Regions from separate parts of the Actinomadura sp. NEAU-AAG7 genome, predicted to be linked through region 3. Evidence: riboswitches for the same ligand, from Rfam matches in the RefSeq annotation. Region 3 holds a riboswitch; each other region holds the start of a gene.

Region 1 (5,758 bases), on a different contig from region 3:
TCCCGAGTATGAGCGCCCCTGCGCCGCGGGTCGGAGCCTCACCGGGCGCCGGCGCCGGTCGGGTCCGGCTCGGGTTCGGCCGGCAGGACGGGGGTGCCGCGGCGCGGCGACCGGGTGCTGCGGGACACGCCGACACCGGCCAGGCACAGCACGCCGCCCGCGAGCGTGAGCAGCCCGGGGACCTCGCCCAGGAACAGCCACGACATCAGGACGACCAGCGCGGGCGCGGCGTAGGTGGTGGCGCCCATCTTCCCCGCGGACGTGCGGGCCAGCGCGTACCCCCAGGTCGTGAACGCCAGCGCGGTCGGGAAGACGCCCAGGTAGAGCACGTTGAGCGTCGCGCCGGTGGAGGCGTCGGCGGCCTCTCCGGCGAGCTGCCCGGCGAACGGCAGGCAGGCGAGGGCGCCGATCGCGCAGGAGAACGTGGTGAACTGCAACGGCGTGGCGTGCCTGAGCGTGGGCTTCTGGGTGACGACCCCCGCGGCGTAGGTGACGGCGGCGGCCAGGCACAGCAGGACGCCGCCGACCGAGGATCCGCCCTCGTCCGACATCGACAGCCCGACGACGGCGGCGCCCGCGAACGAGACCGCCATGCCCGCCAGGAGCCGGGGCGCGAAGCCCTCCTTCAGCAGCCAGCCGCCGAGGAGCGCGATGAGGATCGGCCCGATGTTGACGACGAGCGCGGCGGTGCCCGCGTCCACGAGCCGCTCACCCCAGTTCAGCGCGATCATGTAGGCGCCGAACCACAGCACCCCGGCGGTGGCGATGCCGGGCCAGGCGGCCCGGGAGGGCAGGCCCTCCCGGCGGACGAGGCAGATCGCGCCGAGGACGAGCGCCCCGGAGAGCATGCGGCCGAGCGCGAGGGCGCCGGGGCTGTAGTCCTCCCCGGCGCTGCGGATCGCGACGAAGGCCGACGCCCACAGGACGACGGTCACGGTCGCGGCGGCCACCGCGAGCCGGTCGACGCGCGCCGGGGCGGGAACGTTCCCTTCTTCCATGTCACGCACCTTAGGTCTGGAATGCTTCCATCAACACCGAAAAGTCGCGCATGGTTGCGGGACAGGGGGGTTCGGGGGGATAGATCCAGTCTCGGTGCGGTTGACGTGCGGGTCCAGCGAATCCTGCTACAGGCGATCTTTAAGGATCTCTACATCAGGTGGCGAGGCCCTCGAAGGGGGAGGACGCCTGGGCGTGGTGGCGCCTCGGGATGCGTCCCGCCTGCCGGGCGAGGCGTCCGGCCTCGACGGCGTGCCGCATCGCGGCGGCCATCCGCGCGGGGGACTGGGCGCGGGTCACGGCGGTGGCGAGGAGGACGGCGTCGCAGCCCAGCTCCATGGCGAGGGCGGCGTCGCTGGCGGTGCCGATCCCCGCGTCCAGGATCACCGGGACCCCGGCCTGCTCGACGATCAGCGCGATGTTGTGCGGGTTGCGGATGCCGAGCCCCGAGCCGATCGGGGAGCCGAGCGGCATCACCGCCGCGCATCCGATCCGCTCCAGCCGCCGCGCGAGGACGGGGTCGTCGCTGGTGTAGGGCAGCACGGTGAAGCCGTCGTCGACGAGCTGCTCGGCGGCCTCGACCAGCTCGATCGGGTCGGGCAGCAGCGTCCGCTCGTCGGCGATCACCTCCAGCTTGACCCAGTCGGTGCCGAGCGCCTCGCGCGCGAGCTTGGCGGTCAGCACGGCCTCGCCCGCCGTGAAGCAGCCCGCCGTGTTCGGCAGCACCCGGACGCCGCACTCGCGCAGCACGTCCAGCACCGAGCCCCGCGCGGACGGGTCGACCCGCCGCATCGCGACCGTGGTCAGCTCCGTCCCGGACGCGACGAGCGCCTCGCGCAGCACCGCCATGCTGGGCGCGCCGCCGGTGCCCATGATGAGCCGGGAGTCGAGCCTCTCGCCCGCGATCTCCAGCGGGTCGGTCTCGTTCTGGACGGTCATGTCAGCCTCCCTGGACGGCGGTGAGCACTTCGAGGCGGTCGGCCTCGCGCAGCGGCGTGTCGTCCCACGCCGACCGGCGGACGACCTCGTCGTTGAGCGCGGCGGCGACGCCGGACCCGGCAGCGGAGACGGTGGCGACGGCCTGCGCGACGCTGGTGCCCTCCGGCACCTCGCGCGGCTCGCCGTTGACGATGACCTTCATCGGTGCACCTCGGGGGAGAAGCGGTCGGGGGTGAAGGGGGCGGCCTCGGCGGGGACGGGCCCGTCCAGCAGCATCGCGGCCAGGATGTCGGCGCTGACCGGGGCGAGCAGGATGCCGTTGCGGAAGTGGCCGGTGCCGAGGAACAGGCCGGGCAGCGCCGACGGGCCCATCACCGGCGCGTTGTCGGGCGAGCCGGGCCGCAGCCCCGCCGAGACCTCGGCGAACTCCAGCTCGGTGATGCCCGGGAGCAGCTCGTGGGCGTCGCGCAGCAGCTCCCACACGCCGCCCGCGGTGACCCGCGTGTCGAAGCCCAGCTCCTCCTGGGTCGCGCCGACGACGATCTCGCCGTCCGCGCGCGGCACGAGGTAGACCGACGAGCCGCGCACCAGCGCGCGGGTGGAGCGGCGCAGGAACGGCACCGCCGTCCGCAGCCGGATGACCTGGCCCTTCACCGGGCGGACGGGCGGGACCACCCCCGCCGGCAGCCCCTCCAGGTCGCCGGACCAGGAGCCGGCGGCGAGCAGCACGCGGTCGGCGCGGATCTCCGTCCCGTCGTCGAGGCGGACGCCGGCGGCCCGGTCGCGCTCGACCAGGACTCCCGCCGCCCGCCGCCGGACGAGCCGCGCGCCCAGGCCCTCGGCCGCCGCCAGCAGGGCGGGGGCGAGGCGGCGCGGGTCGATCGAGCCGTCCTCGGGGGCGAGCAGGCCGCCGCGCACGCCGGGTGCCAGCATCGGCTCGTGCCGGCGGCACTCGCGGCCGGTCAGCGCCTCGGTCGGGATGCCGAGGCTCCCCTGGAAGCGGCGGAGGTCGTCCAGGTGGTTCAGGTCGCCGGAGTCGAACGCGACCTCCAGGATCCCGTCGGTGCGGTGGGCGACGTCGAGCCCGGTCCGCTCCTCCAGCTCGGCGACGAACGCGCCGTAGCGGTCGCGGGAGGCCAGGCCGAGCCGCAGCAGCGGCTCCTCGCCGTAGGTCAGCTCGCTGACCGGGGTCAGCATGCCCGCCGCGACCGAGGTCGCCCCGCTCATGGGCGCCGGGTCGACGAGCGTGACGGCGGCGCCGCCCGCGGCGGCCCGCCAGGCGGTGGCGAGGCCGATGATTCCGGCGCCGAGGATGACGATCTCCATGCGCGCTCCCTTCGCCGGCATGATCCGGATCAGGTCGTAGCGGTCGGCGGCCCGTTCAGCCGCCCTCTCAGCCCGGTCGCACCGGACTCCCGCGCTCTCGCCCTCCACCATACGACCCCTGGCGATATGCGCCGATGTCCGGATACCGATCACTGTGTCCGGAGGGCCCCCGGCTAGGGTGGACGGCCATGGACAGCGTGATCGTCGTCGGCGGCGGGCTGGCGGGACTGCGGGCGGTACAGGGGCTGCGCGAGGGCGGCCACACGGGCGCGATCACCCTCGTATCCGCCGAGCGGCACCTGCCCTACGACCGCCCGCCGCTGTCGAAGGACGTCCTCGCGGGCGCCGCCGACGACACCACGCTGGAGGCCGACTGGGACGCGCTGCGCTGCGAGGTCCTGCTCGGCGAGCGCGCCACCGGCCTGCGGCTGGACGCGCCGGGCGCGGGCGGCGCGCTCGCCTCCACAGCGGGCGAGCTGCGCTTCGACGGGCTCGTGATCGCCACCGGCGCCGCGCCGGTGACGCTGCCGGGTGGCGGGCGCCAGCGCGTGCTGCGCACCGTCGAGGACGCCCTGGACCTGCGCGCCGCCCTCGTCCCCGGCACCCGGCTCGCGATCGTCGGCGCGGGCTGGATCGGCGCGGAGGTCGCGACGGCCGCCGCCGCCAAGGGCTGCGCGGTCACCGTGGTCGAGGCTGCGGAGGCCCCGCTCGTGTCCGCGCTCGGGCCCGAGGTCGGCGCGCTGACCGCGCGCTGGTACGCCGAGGCGGGCGTCGGGCTGCGCACCGGCGTCAAGGTCGCGGCGGTCGAGGACGGCGGCCTCGCCCTGGCGGGCGGCGAGCGGATCGACGCCGACGAGGTGGTCGTCGGCGTCGGCGTCCGGCCCGTCCTGGGCTGGCTTGAGGGATCCGGGCTGCTGCTGGAGCGCGGGGTCGTCACCGACGCCTCGTTCCGCGCCACCGGGGCGGACGGGGCGCCGCGTCCCGACGTGGTGGCGGTGGGGGACTGCGCCGCCTGGTGGTCCGCCCGGTACGGGCGGCGGCTGCTCGTCGAGCACTGGGACACCGCCCTGAACGCGCCCGCCGTGGCCGCCGCCGCGCTCCTCGGCCGGGACGCGGCGTACGACGCCGTCCCCTACTTCTGGTCGGAGCAGTTCGGCCGGATGGTCCAGTACGCGGGGGTGCACGGGGCGTCCGAGCGGCTCGTCCGCCGGGGCGACCCGGCGGAGGCGGCGTGGGCGGTCGCCTGGCTCACCGGCGACCGGCTCGACGCGATCCTCGCCGTCGGCCGCCCCCGCGACCTCGTGCAGGCCAGGCGGGTGATCGCCGCCGGGACCCCCGTCGACCCCGCCGCGCTGGCCGATCCGGGCGTGCCCGTCCGGCAGGCTGTTCGCGCGTAGCGGACACTGACCTGCGCGAACGGGCGCCGAACGGGTTTGAGTCTTCCGAAGGCGTGGTAGGCAGGGGGCGTGACGCAGATGCACGCGACCGTTGACAGCGCACTCGACCCCCGCACCGACGCCCTGGCCGGGGAGTGGCTCTCCCTCAGGGAGACCGCCGACCGCCTCGGCATCAAGACCAACCGGATCAAGCAGCTCATCAGCGAGCGCCGGCTCCTGGCGATCCGGCGCGCCGGCGAGCCGATGGTGCCCGCCGCGTTCCTCAAGGACGGCCAGGTCATCAAGGGCCTGGCCGGGACGCTGACGCTCCTGTCGGACGCGGGCTTCGACGAGGTGGAGACGGTCCGCTGGCTGTTCACCGCCGACGACACGCTGCCGGGCACGCCCGTCGAGGCGCTGAGCGAGAACCGGGGCACCGAGGTGCGCCGCCGCGCCCAGGCCCTCGCCTTCTAGGGCGGGGCGGGCGGACGGGCCGGACCGAGGGCCCGGCGAACACACGTGACACGATTGCGGGGTCACGCGCGGTGCCGCGGCGCCGCCGCGTGCCCCCGCGATCCGTCTCCGGAAGGAACCGTCCGACACCGTGGCCAGCACCGTCTCCGCGCACATGCCCACCGAGCAGGGCGTCGCGCTCCGCGCCCGGCTCTCCCGCGCCCGCCTCTACCTCTGCACGGACGCGCGGGAGCGGCAGGGCGACCTGCCCGAGTTCCTGGACGCGGTGCTCGCGGGCGGCGTCGACCTCGTCCAGCTCCGCCAGAAGGGCCTGGAGGCCCGGCAGGAGCTGGAGTACCTGGAGGTGTTCCGCGCCGCGTGCGACCGGCACGGCGCGCTGATGGCGGTGAACGACCGGGCGGACGTCGCGCGCGCCGCCGGGGCCGACGTCCTGCACCTCGGGCAGGACGACCTGCCCGTGCCGGCCGCCCGCGCGATCATCGGCGAGGACGTCCTGATCGGCCGCTCGACGCACTCGGACGGGCAGGCGGGCGCGGCGGCGGCGCAGGCGGGCGTCGACTACTTCTGCGCGGGGCCGGTCTGGCCCACGCCCACCAAGCCGGGGCGCGCCGCGCCCGGCCCCGAGCTTCTGGAGCGGGTCGCCGGGC
Region 2 (5,758 bases), on a different contig from region 3:
GGAACCCGGCCACGCTGAGCACGACCCGGACGCGCCGTCCGAGCACCGCGTACCCGAACATCGCGATGACCTCGGCGGGCACCAGCGCGTGGTGCTGGTACTGCATCAGGTGGTAGGGCAGCGCCAGCACGACCAGCGCCGCCAGCGCCGGCCCCGGGTGCCGCCGCAGCAGCACCAGCGGCACGTGCACCGCGACCAGCAGGACCGCCCCGAGGGCGTCCAGCGGCCGCACCCCTGGCCACATCCCCGCCGCGACGGCCGCGCACGCCGCCAGCGCGCCCACCGCCGGCACCATCACCGCCGGCGCGTCCAGCGCCCGGACGCCCGGCCGTCCCCGCATCACCACGCCCCCATCTTCCCCGACCGCCCTCGCCTTCCGCACCCGCCCCCGCCCAGCCGCCCGGACCAGCACACCCCCGAACCCGCCAGGACCGCTGCCCCCCACTTCCTATGGCCGGCTCCTCGGTGCGACCGCCGGTAGGCCCCGCGCCTGGGATTGGGTGCGGGGCCTCGGGTGGGTCAGCAGGTGCAGCCGTTGACGGCCCAGGGGAGGTTGAACCTGCGGTAGAGGATCGAGCGGCTGGAGGCCGTGTCGCCGGTGTCGAGGTTGCTCTCCACCAGGGCGCCCACCATGTGGTCGGCGGTCTTGACCATGCTGGAGTAGCCGCCCTCGGCGCCGCCGTCCGACGGCGGCTTCGGGCCCTCGGAGAGCGGGCGGCTCCGCTCCCACGTCCGGGCGTTGTCGTAGCTCACGCGCACCCGCATCTTCTGGCGGGTGTCGGTGCTCGCGGAGTTGAGGAACAGGGTGCGGCGGGGAGCGTCCGGCTCGGCGTTGTTGTATTGCAGGACCGATGCCTGGTTCTTCGGGTCGAGGAGGGTGTCGTCCCAGGTGTAGGCGCCGAACCGGCCGGTGATGCCGCCGCGGGCCACCCAGCGGCGCTTGTGCCGGTTCCAGGAGTCGAGGGTGGGCCGGTCGTTGCGGTAGAGGGTTCCGTCGTCGAGCTGGGTGATGGTGGCCTCGCCGGTCTCCTCGCCGAGCTTCTGCACCTTCCAGGTCCTGCCGTGGTCGGTGCTGTAGATGTTGCGGTGCTGGGCGGGGATCACCAGGGTGCCGTCGTCCATGGAGAGGCCGGCGCCGGGGCCGACCGCGTCCCACGCCCAGTCCTTGCCGTCGGCCTTCTTCTTCGGCAGCAGCGTCGCGGTCATGTCGGTGGGCGCGGACTCGCCGTTCGCGCCGGTGAAGCTCTGCCCGTCGTCGGTGCTCTTCATGACGTAGACGCGGCGCTCACCCCACCTGGTGATCGCGGTGGTGGGCTCGCCCGTGTCGGGGTTGGCGCCGCCGCTCTGGCTCTTGTCGGCGGCGTTCCACGACAGGAACAGCCAGACGGTGCCGGTGGAGCGGTCGACGACCGGGGCCGGGTTGCCCCAGGTGCCCATGCCCGACCCGACGGCCTCCTTGAGACCGGACCAGTCCCCGGGCCTGGTGCCGTCGCGCACGCCGCGCTTGTAGAGGAGGTTGATGTTGCCGTAGTCCTTGTTGCTCTTGGCCCTGCCCTCGGCGAACGCCAGCAGCGTGCCCGCGTTGGTCCGCACGATCGCCGGGATGCGGAACGTGTGGTAGGCGACCCCGTTGAGCGATTCCTGGTTCGCGCCCCGGAAGAGCACGTCGACGGTGTGGTACTCCTCCCGGCCCTTGGCCGGGTCGTCGGTCGCGGAGGCGGACGGGGCGAGCAGCGCGGTCCCGGCCGCTCCCGCGGCGACCATCGCCGACAGTGCGCCGAGGGTTCGCGGACGAGTCGTCCTAGCTGTGTGCACGGTGACTCCAACCTGACGCGGGGAGGTGCCTGCCTTGATCATTTGCAAAGTAGACAGCGAAGGTTAACGAAGATCGAACTCGTCGGCCGGGGGCGCGGCATGATGGCGGTGCCGGAGAGGGGACGTGAACGCATGTCGCATGGGAAGCGGCGCGGTTCCGCACGTGTGGGCGAGGGCCGGTGAAGGCCGTCTACCTCATCACCGGGATCCAGGCGTCCGGGAAGTCGACGGTCGCGCAGGCGCTCGCGGAGCGGCTGCCCCGCTCGGCGCATGTGCGCGGTGACCTGTTCCGCCGCATGGTCGTCGGCGGGCGCGCCGAGATGGCCCCGGAGCCGTCGCCGGAGGCCGTCCGGCAGCTCCGGCTGCGGCACCGGCTGACGGCGGCGACCTGCGACGCCTACTTCGACGAGGGGTTCACCGTCGTCGCTCAGGACGTCGTGCTCGGCGGGCACCTCGCCGAGATGGTCCGCCTCGTCCGGTCACGTCCGCTGCTCGTGGTGGTGCTCGCCCCGCGTCCCGAGGCGGTCGCCGCGCGGGAGCGGGCCCGGGGCAAGGACGCCTACGACGCGTGGACGGTCGAGCTGCTCGACCGGACGCTGCGCACCGGGACGCCGCGCCTCGGGCTGTGGCTCGACACCTCGGACCAGACCCCCGAGCAGACGGTCGGGGAGATCCTGGAGCGCGCCTGGCCGGAGGCCGCCGTCGGCCGCCCGGCCGCGCCGTCCCGCTGACGGGCCTTTATCCCACCCGCGGCGGTTGCGGCAACGGGGGTGCGGCGGGTTACGGTCGTCAGCGACAGATCGCGGGGGCCCGGCGAACCGGGCTGAGATAGCGGCTGGGACGGCCGCTGACCGCTGGAACCTGACCGGGTAATGCCGGCGTAGGGAGAGATCGAGTCGTATGACCGAGACCGTGGTTTCCGCTGCCCGCAAGACCTACCTCCAGGGCTCGCGGCCCGATGTGCGCGCGCCGATGCGGGAGGTGCCGCTGACCGACGGCGGGTCCGTCGTCCTGTACGACACGTCCGGGCCGTACACCGACCCGGCGCATGAGACGGACGTCCGCCGGGGGCTGCCCGCCCTCCGGGACGCGTGGATCGCCGAGCGCGGCGACACCGCCGCCTACGAGGGGCGGGCCGTCCGTCCCGAGGACGACGGGCGCCGCTCCGGCGACCCGCTGCGCGACCGCGCGGCGTTCCCGCCGAGACGGCCGAGGCGGGCGTCCGGAGGGGCGGTGACCCAGCGCGCCTACGCCCGGCGGGGCGAGGTCACGCCCGAGATGGAGTTCGTCGCGCTGCGCGAGGGCGTGGCGCCGGAGTTCGTCCGGGACGAGCTGGCCGCCGGGCGCGCGGTGCTGCCCGCGAACGTCAACCACCCCGAGATCGAGCCGATGATCATCGGCCGGAACTTCCTGGTGAAGGTGAACGCCAACATCGGGAACTCGGCCGTCGCCTCCTCCATCGAGGACGAGGTCGAGAAGATGGCGTGGGCGACCCGCTGGGGCGCCGACACGATCATGGACCTGTCGACGGGGCGCGACATCCACACCACGCGGGAGTGGATCCTGCGGAACTCGCCCGTCCCGGTCGGGACCGTGCCGCTCTACCAGGCGCTGGAGAAGGTCGGCGGCGACCCGGCGGAGCTGACGTTCGAGGTGTTCCGCGACACCGTGATCGAGCAGGCCGAGCAGGGCGTGGACTACATGACCGTCCACGCCGGGGTGCTGCTGCCGTACGTGCCGCTGACGGCGCGCCGCAAGACCGGGATCGTGTCGCGCGGCGGGTCGATCATGGCGGCGTGGTGCCTCGCGCACCACGAGGAGAACTTCCTGTACACCCGCTTCCGCGAGCTGTGCGAGATCTTCGCCGCCTACGACGTCACCTGGTCGCTCGGGGACGGGCTGCGCCCCGGCTCGATCGCCGACGCCAACGACGAGGCGCAGTTCGCCGAGCTGCGCACCCAGGGCGAACTGACCCGGATCGCCGCCGAGTACGACAACCAGGTGATGAACGAGGGCCCCGGGCACGTCCCGATGCACAAGATCAAGGAGAACGTCGACCTCCAGCGGGACTGGTGCGACGACGCGCCCTTCTACACGCTCGGCCCGCTGACCACCGACATCGCGCCCGGCTACGACCACATCACCTCCGCGATCGGCGCGGCGATGATCGGCTGGTATGGCACCGCGATGCTCTGCTACGTCACGCCGAAGGAGCACCTCGGGCTGCCCGACCGCGACGACGTCAAGGCGGGCGTGATCGCCTACAAGATCGCGGCGCACGCGGCCGACCTGGCGAAGGGGCATCCGGGCGCGCAGGCGTGGGACGACGCGCTCTCGGACGCGCGGTTCGACTTCCGCTGGGAGGACCAGTTCAACCTCTCGCTGGACCCCGACACCGCCCGCGCGTTCCACGACGAGACGCTCCCGGCCGCGCCGGCGAAGACCGCGCACTTCTGCTCGATGTGCGGGCCGCACTTCTGCTCGATGAAGATCACGCGGGACGTCCGCCGCTACGCCGACGAGAACGGGCTCGGTGAGGGCGAGGCGCTGTCGGCCGGGATGCGGGAGAAGGCGGACGAGTTCCGCGCCGCCGGAGGCCGCGTCTACCTGCCCCTCGCCCCCGGCGGATCCTGACCGTCCGCCCCGGGCCCGCCGCCACCGCACAACCCGCGGCGGGCCCGGGGCACCCCCCCCCCCGCGGGAGCGCGGGCGCCGACCTGCATGGCAGGCTCCCTCGCCGGGCGGCGCGGGGTAATTCATCCCTGAGAACATCGGCTCCTCCTTGGCCCGTAAAGTGATCACCACCTTGGCCGTCACAAGGCCGCCGGGCCCCTCATGCGCGCACTCAGAAAATGGCTCGCTGACGAATAGGCCCTCTCGGCGGCGGATATGGGGAGGCGATCGACCGGTCGCCGATCCGCTCCGGGTGCGGTGGCACGACCTGTGCGACGCCGCCTCTGAGGGCGGTGGCGACGCACGTCGGTCGAACCCGACCTGATCGCCTTTCGGAATCTGGAAAGCGACCTCGGCACCCTCGCACTTCGGCTGCCGCCGCCGGACCGCATCCGGACACGGTGAAGCGCCAACTGGGTGCGGATATGGGACGTCTTTCCTATCAATCGGTGTCGGTTCGCATGATGGAGGTTCGAAATGCGCGCGCTAATCGGGGGACTGCTGTCCCTGGTGCTGTCGGTGGTCCTGGTCGGGGTGCTCGGCGCGCCCGCGTCGGCCGCCTGTAGCACCGCTTGGGGGTCGCAGGACAAGGGGACGCTGCACGACCACGCGGACGGGCCGCTGGAGCGGGTCCGCACCGGCCGCCAGGACTGTTACGACCGGCTGGTCATCGAGGTGGCGGGGTCGGGATTCGGCTACCTCGCCGGGTATGTCGACGAGGTGGTGCAGGAGGGGTCGGGCAACCCGGTCCCGCTGCGCGGGGGCGCCAAGCTGCGCGTCATCGTCCAGGCCGCCGCCGCGAGCGGGTTCCCGGCGAGTTCGCCCGAGCTCGCGAATGTCGGCGGCTACACCACGTTCCGGCAGGTGGCGGGGGCGGGGTCGTTCGAGGGCCAGACCACGATCGGCGTCGGGGTGCGGGCGCGGCTGCCGTTCCGGGTTCTCACGCTGCCGCGTGCGGGAGGCGGCACGCGGCTCATCGTCGATGTGGCCCACACCTGGTAGCCGGAGCGCCGTCCCGCGCCCCGGCCCGTGTCAGCGGTGGTCGGAGTCGATCGCCAGTTCGGTGACCAGGGTCGTGATGGCGCGGGCGGTCTCGACGACCTGGGGGGCGATGACGTCCCGCAGTTCCGCCTTGTCCAGCGGGCGGGCGATGGAGACGTTGATCGCGGCGATCGGACGGCCGGACGCGTTGAAGACGGGGGCGCCGACCCCGCGGATGCCGAGGACCATCTCCTCGTCGTTGAGGGAGTAGCCGCGGCTGCGGATGCGG
Region 3 (5,758 bases):
CCGGTCGGACCTCTGGTTCACCCCTGGTTGAGATGGTCGTCACACTTGTGCCCACTTTGCGGGACATCGTGTGAAATGCATCACGGTTTGCGTGGGCGGAGATCGTTCCGCCCTGCGCCTCGGTCAGCCGTTTCACGATGTAGAGGCCGAGCCCGATGCCGCCGAACCGGCGCCGGTCCCCCGCCTCCCCCTGGACGAAGCGCTCGAAGATCCGCTCGTGGTCGCCCGGCGCGATGCCGACGCCCTCGTCCACCACGGTGACCACCAGGTCGGAGCCCTCGGGGCGCGCCCGCACGCGGACCGTTCCGCCATCGGGGGAGTATTTGAAGGCGTTCTCCAGCAGTTGCCCGAGGACGATGTCGGTCGCCATCGCGTCGCCCCGCGCGAACGGCAGGTCCGCCGCGATCTCCAGCTCGACCTGGTGCAGCGGCGACAGCGACCGGAAGCCCGCCACCACCCCTTCCAGGACGCGGCGCAGGTCGAACGTCTCGATCGTCACGGGCAGCTCGTCCGCGCCGGCGCGGGAGCCGAGCAGCAGGTGCTCGACGAGCCGGCCGAGCGACTGGGCGCGCTCGGCGATCGTGGCGACGGCGGCGCGGCGGTCGGCGTCGGTGAGCTTGTCCCACCGGTTGACCAGCGTGGACGCGAAGCCCTGCACGACCGTGATCGGGGTGCGCAGCTCGTGGCTGGTCGTGGCGAGGAACAGGTCCTTGGCCTCTTCGAGCGCCTTGGCCTCCGAGACGTCCCGGAAGTCCAGGACCAGCTCGCCGGTCTCCTCGATCTCGGCGGCCAGGACGTTCAGCCAGATGCCCGACTCCAGCCGGAACGTCAGCATCTCGCCCAGCGCGGGCATGTCGAACGGCAGCGGGCGGCCGAGCGCGTCCTCCGGCGGGATGCCCGTCAGCGTGTGCGCGGCGGGGTTCCACTGCCGGACGACGAGGTCGTGGTCGAGTACGGCGATGCCGTCCGCGCTGGAGTCGATGACGGCGCGCTCGTGCGCGCGCTGCCGCACCACTTCCGCATACGCGACGGCGTTGCCGACCGCCACGCCGGCATGCCCTGCGAGCAGTTCCAGCAGTTCGAGCTCCATATGGCCGACCTTGCGGCCGGAGAACAGCGCGTACAGCGCTCCATACGGCTTGTTCTGGAGGTAGGACAGGCCGAGCGCGATCGTGTGCAGACCGGGCAGCTCGGACCAGATCAGGTCGCCGAGCCGCCGCTCGCCGGTCGCGAGCTTCACCGTCTTGCCCGAGCGCAGCAGCTCGCCGACCAGGCTGGAGCGCAGGTCGGCGGTCGTTCCGCGCATGTGCTCGGGCAGCCCGGTCATGCTGACCAGCCGCAGCCGGTCGCCCTCGATGCGCACGAAGCCGCCCGCGTCGGCGCCGGTCAGCTCGATGAGCGCGGTGGTGATCCGGTCGAGCACGACCGCGAGGTCGAGTTCGGCGTTGAGGTCGGCGACGATGTCGTTCAGCCGCCGGACGAGCCGCGCCCGCTCCGCCATGTGGTGCTGGACGATCTCGTCGTCCTCGACGGGGTGGTACACCCCCACCCAGCCGAGCGGCGCGCCGGTGGGGTCCTTCAGCAGGCTCGTGTCGATGCGGACGTCGATGAGCCGCCCGTCCTGGTGGAAGCGCCGGGTCGCGATCGAGATCTGCCCGTTCTCGCCCTCCCCCGGCCGCCGCGTGAGCAGCCGCTCCTGGACGGCGTTGTGCTCGGCCTTCAACTCGTCCGGGACGATCGGCGGGACCCGTCCGACCATCTCCTTCGCGCTCCAGCCGAACATCCGCTCCGCCGCCGGATTCCACACCGTGACGCGGTGCCGCTGGTCGACGGCCACGATCGCGTCGGCGGCGCTCTCGATGACGGCTCGCGCGATCGGATCGTGGACCTGGTGATGCACGCCTGTCATCGTGCCACCGGACCCGGGTCCCGCGCCTGTCAACCAGTGCCGAAAAGTTCCCACAGCCAGCCAGGATCGGACGGAAGAACGCCACTTCAGGGGGCTACCTGCATCGAAATCCGCCGACGGTGGACCTGGCGTGGCGTGCCCGTCAACGTCCGGTCCGCGCCACCTTACCGACCAGTAGTGCGGCGGCCGCGGCGACCAGGAACGACAGCAGGGAGGCGCTCATCCACGTCTGCGGCGTGAAGTTCAGGGCGTCGCGGACGTCCGTCCAGAACCCGGCCCAGTGACGCACGGTGCCCGGGTTGACCAACTGGTAGGCGACGACCCCGGCGACCCAGGCCGCGATCATGCCCCAGCGCGACGGCGCGGTCCGCGAGAGGTCCCAGGACCTGCCACGGCCGAGGAAGAAGTCGGCGGCGAGCACGCCGAGCAGCGGGACGAACACCGAGCCGATCAGCGAGAGGAAGCTCGAATAGTCCCCGATGTCCAGCACCAGCGCGAGCACGGTGATCCCGGCGCCGAGCGCGACCGACAGCACCCGCCGGTCGGCGCGCGGCACGAGGTTCTGGATCGACACGGCCGTCGAGTACACGTTCGCGAACGACTGGTCGGCCTCGCGCAGCACGAACACCGCGAAGAACAGCACGCCGAGCGACACGTTCAGGAACGGGTCGAAGACCTTGGTCGAATCGCCCGCGACCAGCGCCAACGCCAGCAGTCCGAGGACGTAGGCGATGATCTGCGTGACCGAGTAGCCCACGGACGCGGCGCCGAACGCCCCGCGCGCGCTCCGGGCGTGCCGCGTGTAGTCGGCCGCGACCGGCACCCAGGAGATGGACACGGCCAGCGCCGCGTCCGCGCCGATCCAGAACCCGCCCCAGGAGCCTTCCGTGAGGTCGGGCAGCGGCTCGCGGACGAGCTGGATGTAGAAGTAGACGAGGGCGATCATCACGGCCGCGGTCACATACCGGCGCAGCATCCGCACCGACCCGAGCGGCCAGATGGTCAGGACGGTGGTGATGGCTCCTGCGGCGATGACGTAGGACCAGCGCGGGACGCCGTCCCAGAGCGCGCGCGCCGCGTCCGCGATGACGATCAGCTCGAACGTCCCCCAGCCGACGAGCTGGGCGATGTTGAGGACGGTCGGAACGTAGGAGAGCCGCGCGCCGAAAAGCCCGCGCAGCAGCACCATCGCCGGTTGGCCGGTCCGCGCGCCCGGCGCGGCGGCGAGGCCGAGCATCAGCCCGCCGAGGACCGTGCCGACCGCCATCGCGACGATGCCCGCGACGATCGACAGCGTCGGCCTCCCGTCCGCGTCCGGCGCGAGCACGGTGTAGGCGCCGGAGAACGCGAAGAGGCTGACCCCGAGGTTGGCCCAGAAGGCGCTCTGGTCCCAGAAGCCGAGGACCTTCGGCGCGGGTTCGTCGAGCGTGTAGGGGACCTCGTCGCGAGGGGCCGCGCCGCGGGGACGGTCGTCCCCGGAACGCGCGTCAAGGGCGGACGTCATGGGGGCACGCTCCCTACGCCGGCATTACCCGGACAGGTTCATGCGGTCGGCGACACCTCGTCGTCGCCCTCTCAGCCCGGCCTGGCCCGAGCTCCCGCGGATATTCGGTCAAACCGATCGTACAGCGCCCAAAGTCATCCTTCGAGGGCGGACAGCGGTCAGGCGCGGTCAGGCCACGTAGGGCGGCCCGTCGCCGCCGTTCTCCATCGGACGCCCCGCCTCGGCCCAGCGCTTCATGCCGCCGTCCACGTTCCTCGCCAGCCACCCCGCCTGGTTGAGCGCGACCGTGACCTGCGCCGACCGCCCCCCGGACCGGCACACCACGAAGACCTCCTGGTCGCGGGGGATCTCCGCGGCCCGATCGCTGAGCTGGCCCATGGGGATGTGGACGGCGGCGGGCGCGTGGCCCGCGTCCCACTCGTCCTGTTCCCGCACGTCCAGCAGGTAGCCGTCCTGCGGAACGTCAGCGGCGTCGACCGCCGGCACGTCGTCCCCGAAAATCATCACACCCCCATGGAACCGCGCGAGGCCCCGTCGCGTCGAATCACCTATGCGGTATCGGACGCTCCTAGTGACGACGCCCGGCCTCGCCATGATCCTCTCACTGGCGGCCTGCGGCGACGAACAGTCCTCCGGCAAACCCGCCGACCGGCCCTCGGGCGCGACCTCCGTCCAGCCCTCGACCGCTCCGGCGGACCACCTCACGATCCAGGTCAGGGCCTCGGCCGAGGCCCCCGCCAAGACCTGGACCCTCAACTGCGCGCCGCCCGGCGGCGACCACCCGAAGGCCGGCGCCGCGTGCGCCGAGCTCGCCAAGGCGAAACAGCCGTTCAAGCCCGTGCCCAAGGACCAGATGTGCACCCAGATCTACGGCGGTCCGGAGATCGCCACGGTCAAGGGCACCTGGCGGGGCCAGAAGATCGACACCAGGTTCACCCGCAAGGACGGCTGCCAGCTCCACCGCTGGACGAGCGTCGGCGCCCTGTTCGGCGACGTCCCGAAGGTGCGCTGACCCCGGCCGGCCAGGCCCGGCGGGTCACTTGAGCAGGCGAGACATCCTCCTGTCCGCCAGGGGCTTGCCGCCGGTCTGGCAGGTCGGGCAGTACTGGAGCGAGGAGTCGGCGAACGAGACCTCGCGGATCGTGTCGCCGCACACCGGGCATTTCTGACCGGTGCGGCCGTGGACGCGCAGCCCGGTCTTCTTCTCGCCCTTGAGGTCCTGGGCTTCGAGGCCGCGCGAGCGCTCGACGGCGTCCCGCAGGGTCGTGACGATCGCCTCGTGCAGGGTCGCGACGTCGTCCTCGGTCAGCGAGGACGCCATCTTGAACGGCGACATCCGCGCGACGTGCAGGACCTCGTCGGAGTAGGCGTTGCCGATCCCGGCGATCACCTTCTGGTCGCGCAGCAGGCCCTTGATCTGGGTGCGCTTGCCCGCGAGGATCGCGGCCAGCGCCTCGGCGGTGAACGCGCCGTCCAGCGGGTCGGGCCCGAGCGAGGCGACCCCCGGCACGTCGGACGGGTCGCGCACGGCGTACACGGCGAGGCCCTTCTTGGTGCCCGCCTCGGTGAGGTCGAAGCCGGAGCCGTCGTCGAGGTGCACGCGCAGGGCCAGCGGGTTCTTCCCGCCCGGCCGGACGGGACGCGCCGGGATCTCGTCCCGCCAGCGCAGCCAGCCCGCGCGGGCCAGGTGGATCACCAGGTGCACGCCGTCCACGTCGAGGTCGAGGAACTTACCGTGCCGGGAGACTCCCGTTATGGTCAGGCCGCCCAGCGCGGTCACCGGCGGGTCGTAGGTCTTCAGCGCGGAGATGGCGAGAACATCGACACGGGCGACGGCGTGTCCGACCGCCCGCTCCCGGAGGAAGCCGGCCAGCGCCTCCACCTCAGGCAACTCAGGCATGACCCCAGTATCGGCGAAGAATTCGTCCACAGGGCTGTGGAAGCCTGTGGAAAACCCTGTGCACAACTCCGGATCGCCCCGCGCGTGGGGCGATTCCGGGCGTCATACCTCTACGAATATCGACAAACCGGCTCAGGGGGCGGTGGCAGATCCGGCAGACAGGGTGTGGATAACTTCCGGGTCACGACCCGCCGGAGGGGCTCGCGGAGGGTGTGACCCGGATCTCGAAATAACCCCTAGGGGGTACGGGTTGTGCCGGGTGTCCGGTTATGGCAGCATGAGGCCCACGAGATACCCCCCAGGGGTAAAAGAGAGGACGCGAGATGAGCACCGCCACCTACACCGTCGCCGGAATGACCTGCGGCCACTGCGTCAGCTCGGTCACCGAGGAGGTCGAGCGGCTCACCGGCGTCACCGGCGTCGACGTGGACCTGAAGACCGGCAA

Evidence for each region. A riboswitch is a leader RNA that binds a small molecule or an ion and turns the genes downstream of it on or off. The one in region 3 is predicted to bind thiamine pyrophosphate.
Region 1: it holds a riboswitch for thiamine pyrophosphate, as region 3 does, so the genes downstream of both, thiO (glycine oxidase ThiO) here and KLI87_RS03525 (cytosine permease) in region 3, are expected to answer to the same signal.
Region 2: it holds a riboswitch for thiamine pyrophosphate, as region 3 does, so the genes downstream of both, thiC (phosphomethylpyrimidine synthase ThiC) here and KLI87_RS03525 (cytosine permease) in region 3, are expected to answer to the same signal.

What each region holds. Positions count from the first base shown of each region.
Region 1 is NZ_JAHFZY010000003.1:398,073-403,830, forward strand. It holds gene KLI87_RS16425 (DMT family transporter) at 39-998, opposite strand; gene KLI87_RS16430 (thiazole synthase) at 1,153-1,935, opposite strand; gene thiS (sulfur carrier protein ThiS) at 1,937-2,137, opposite strand; gene thiO (glycine oxidase ThiO) at 2,134-3,261, opposite strand; TPP riboswitch at 3,251-3,364, opposite strand; gene KLI87_RS16445 (NAD(P)/FAD-dependent oxidoreductase) at 3,450-4,658, shown strand; gene KLI87_RS16450 (Rv2175c family DNA-binding protein) at 4,737-5,111, shown strand; gene thiE (thiamine phosphate synthase) at 5,266-5,758, shown strand, end outside.
Region 2 is NZ_JAHFZY010000006.1:646,748-652,505, forward strand. It holds gene KLI87_RS29435 (sensor histidine kinase) at 1-340, opposite strand, end outside; gene KLI87_RS29440 (exo-alpha-sialidase) at 520-1,764, opposite strand; gene KLI87_RS29445 (AAA family ATPase) at 1,995-2,546, shown strand; TPP riboswitch at 2,608-2,721, shown strand; gene thiC (phosphomethylpyrimidine synthase ThiC) at 2,716-4,449, shown strand; gene KLI87_RS29455 (hypothetical protein) at 4,966-5,490, shown strand; gene KLI87_RS29460 (IclR family transcriptional regulator) at 5,521-5,758, opposite strand, start outside.
Region 3 is NZ_JAHFZY010000001.1:749,734-755,491, reverse strand. It holds gene KLI87_RS03530 (PAS domain-containing protein) at 1-1,900, opposite strand, end outside; gene KLI87_RS03525 (cytosine permease) at 2,052-3,413, opposite strand; TPP riboswitch at 3,407-3,521, opposite strand; gene KLI87_RS03520 (rhodanese-like domain-containing protein) at 3,582-3,914, opposite strand; gene KLI87_RS03515 (SSI family serine proteinase inhibitor) at 3,964-4,425, shown strand; gene KLI87_RS03510 (Fpg/Nei family DNA glycosylase) at 4,450-5,313, opposite strand; gene KLI87_RS03505 (heavy-metal-associated domain-containing protein) at 5,637-5,758, shown strand, end outside.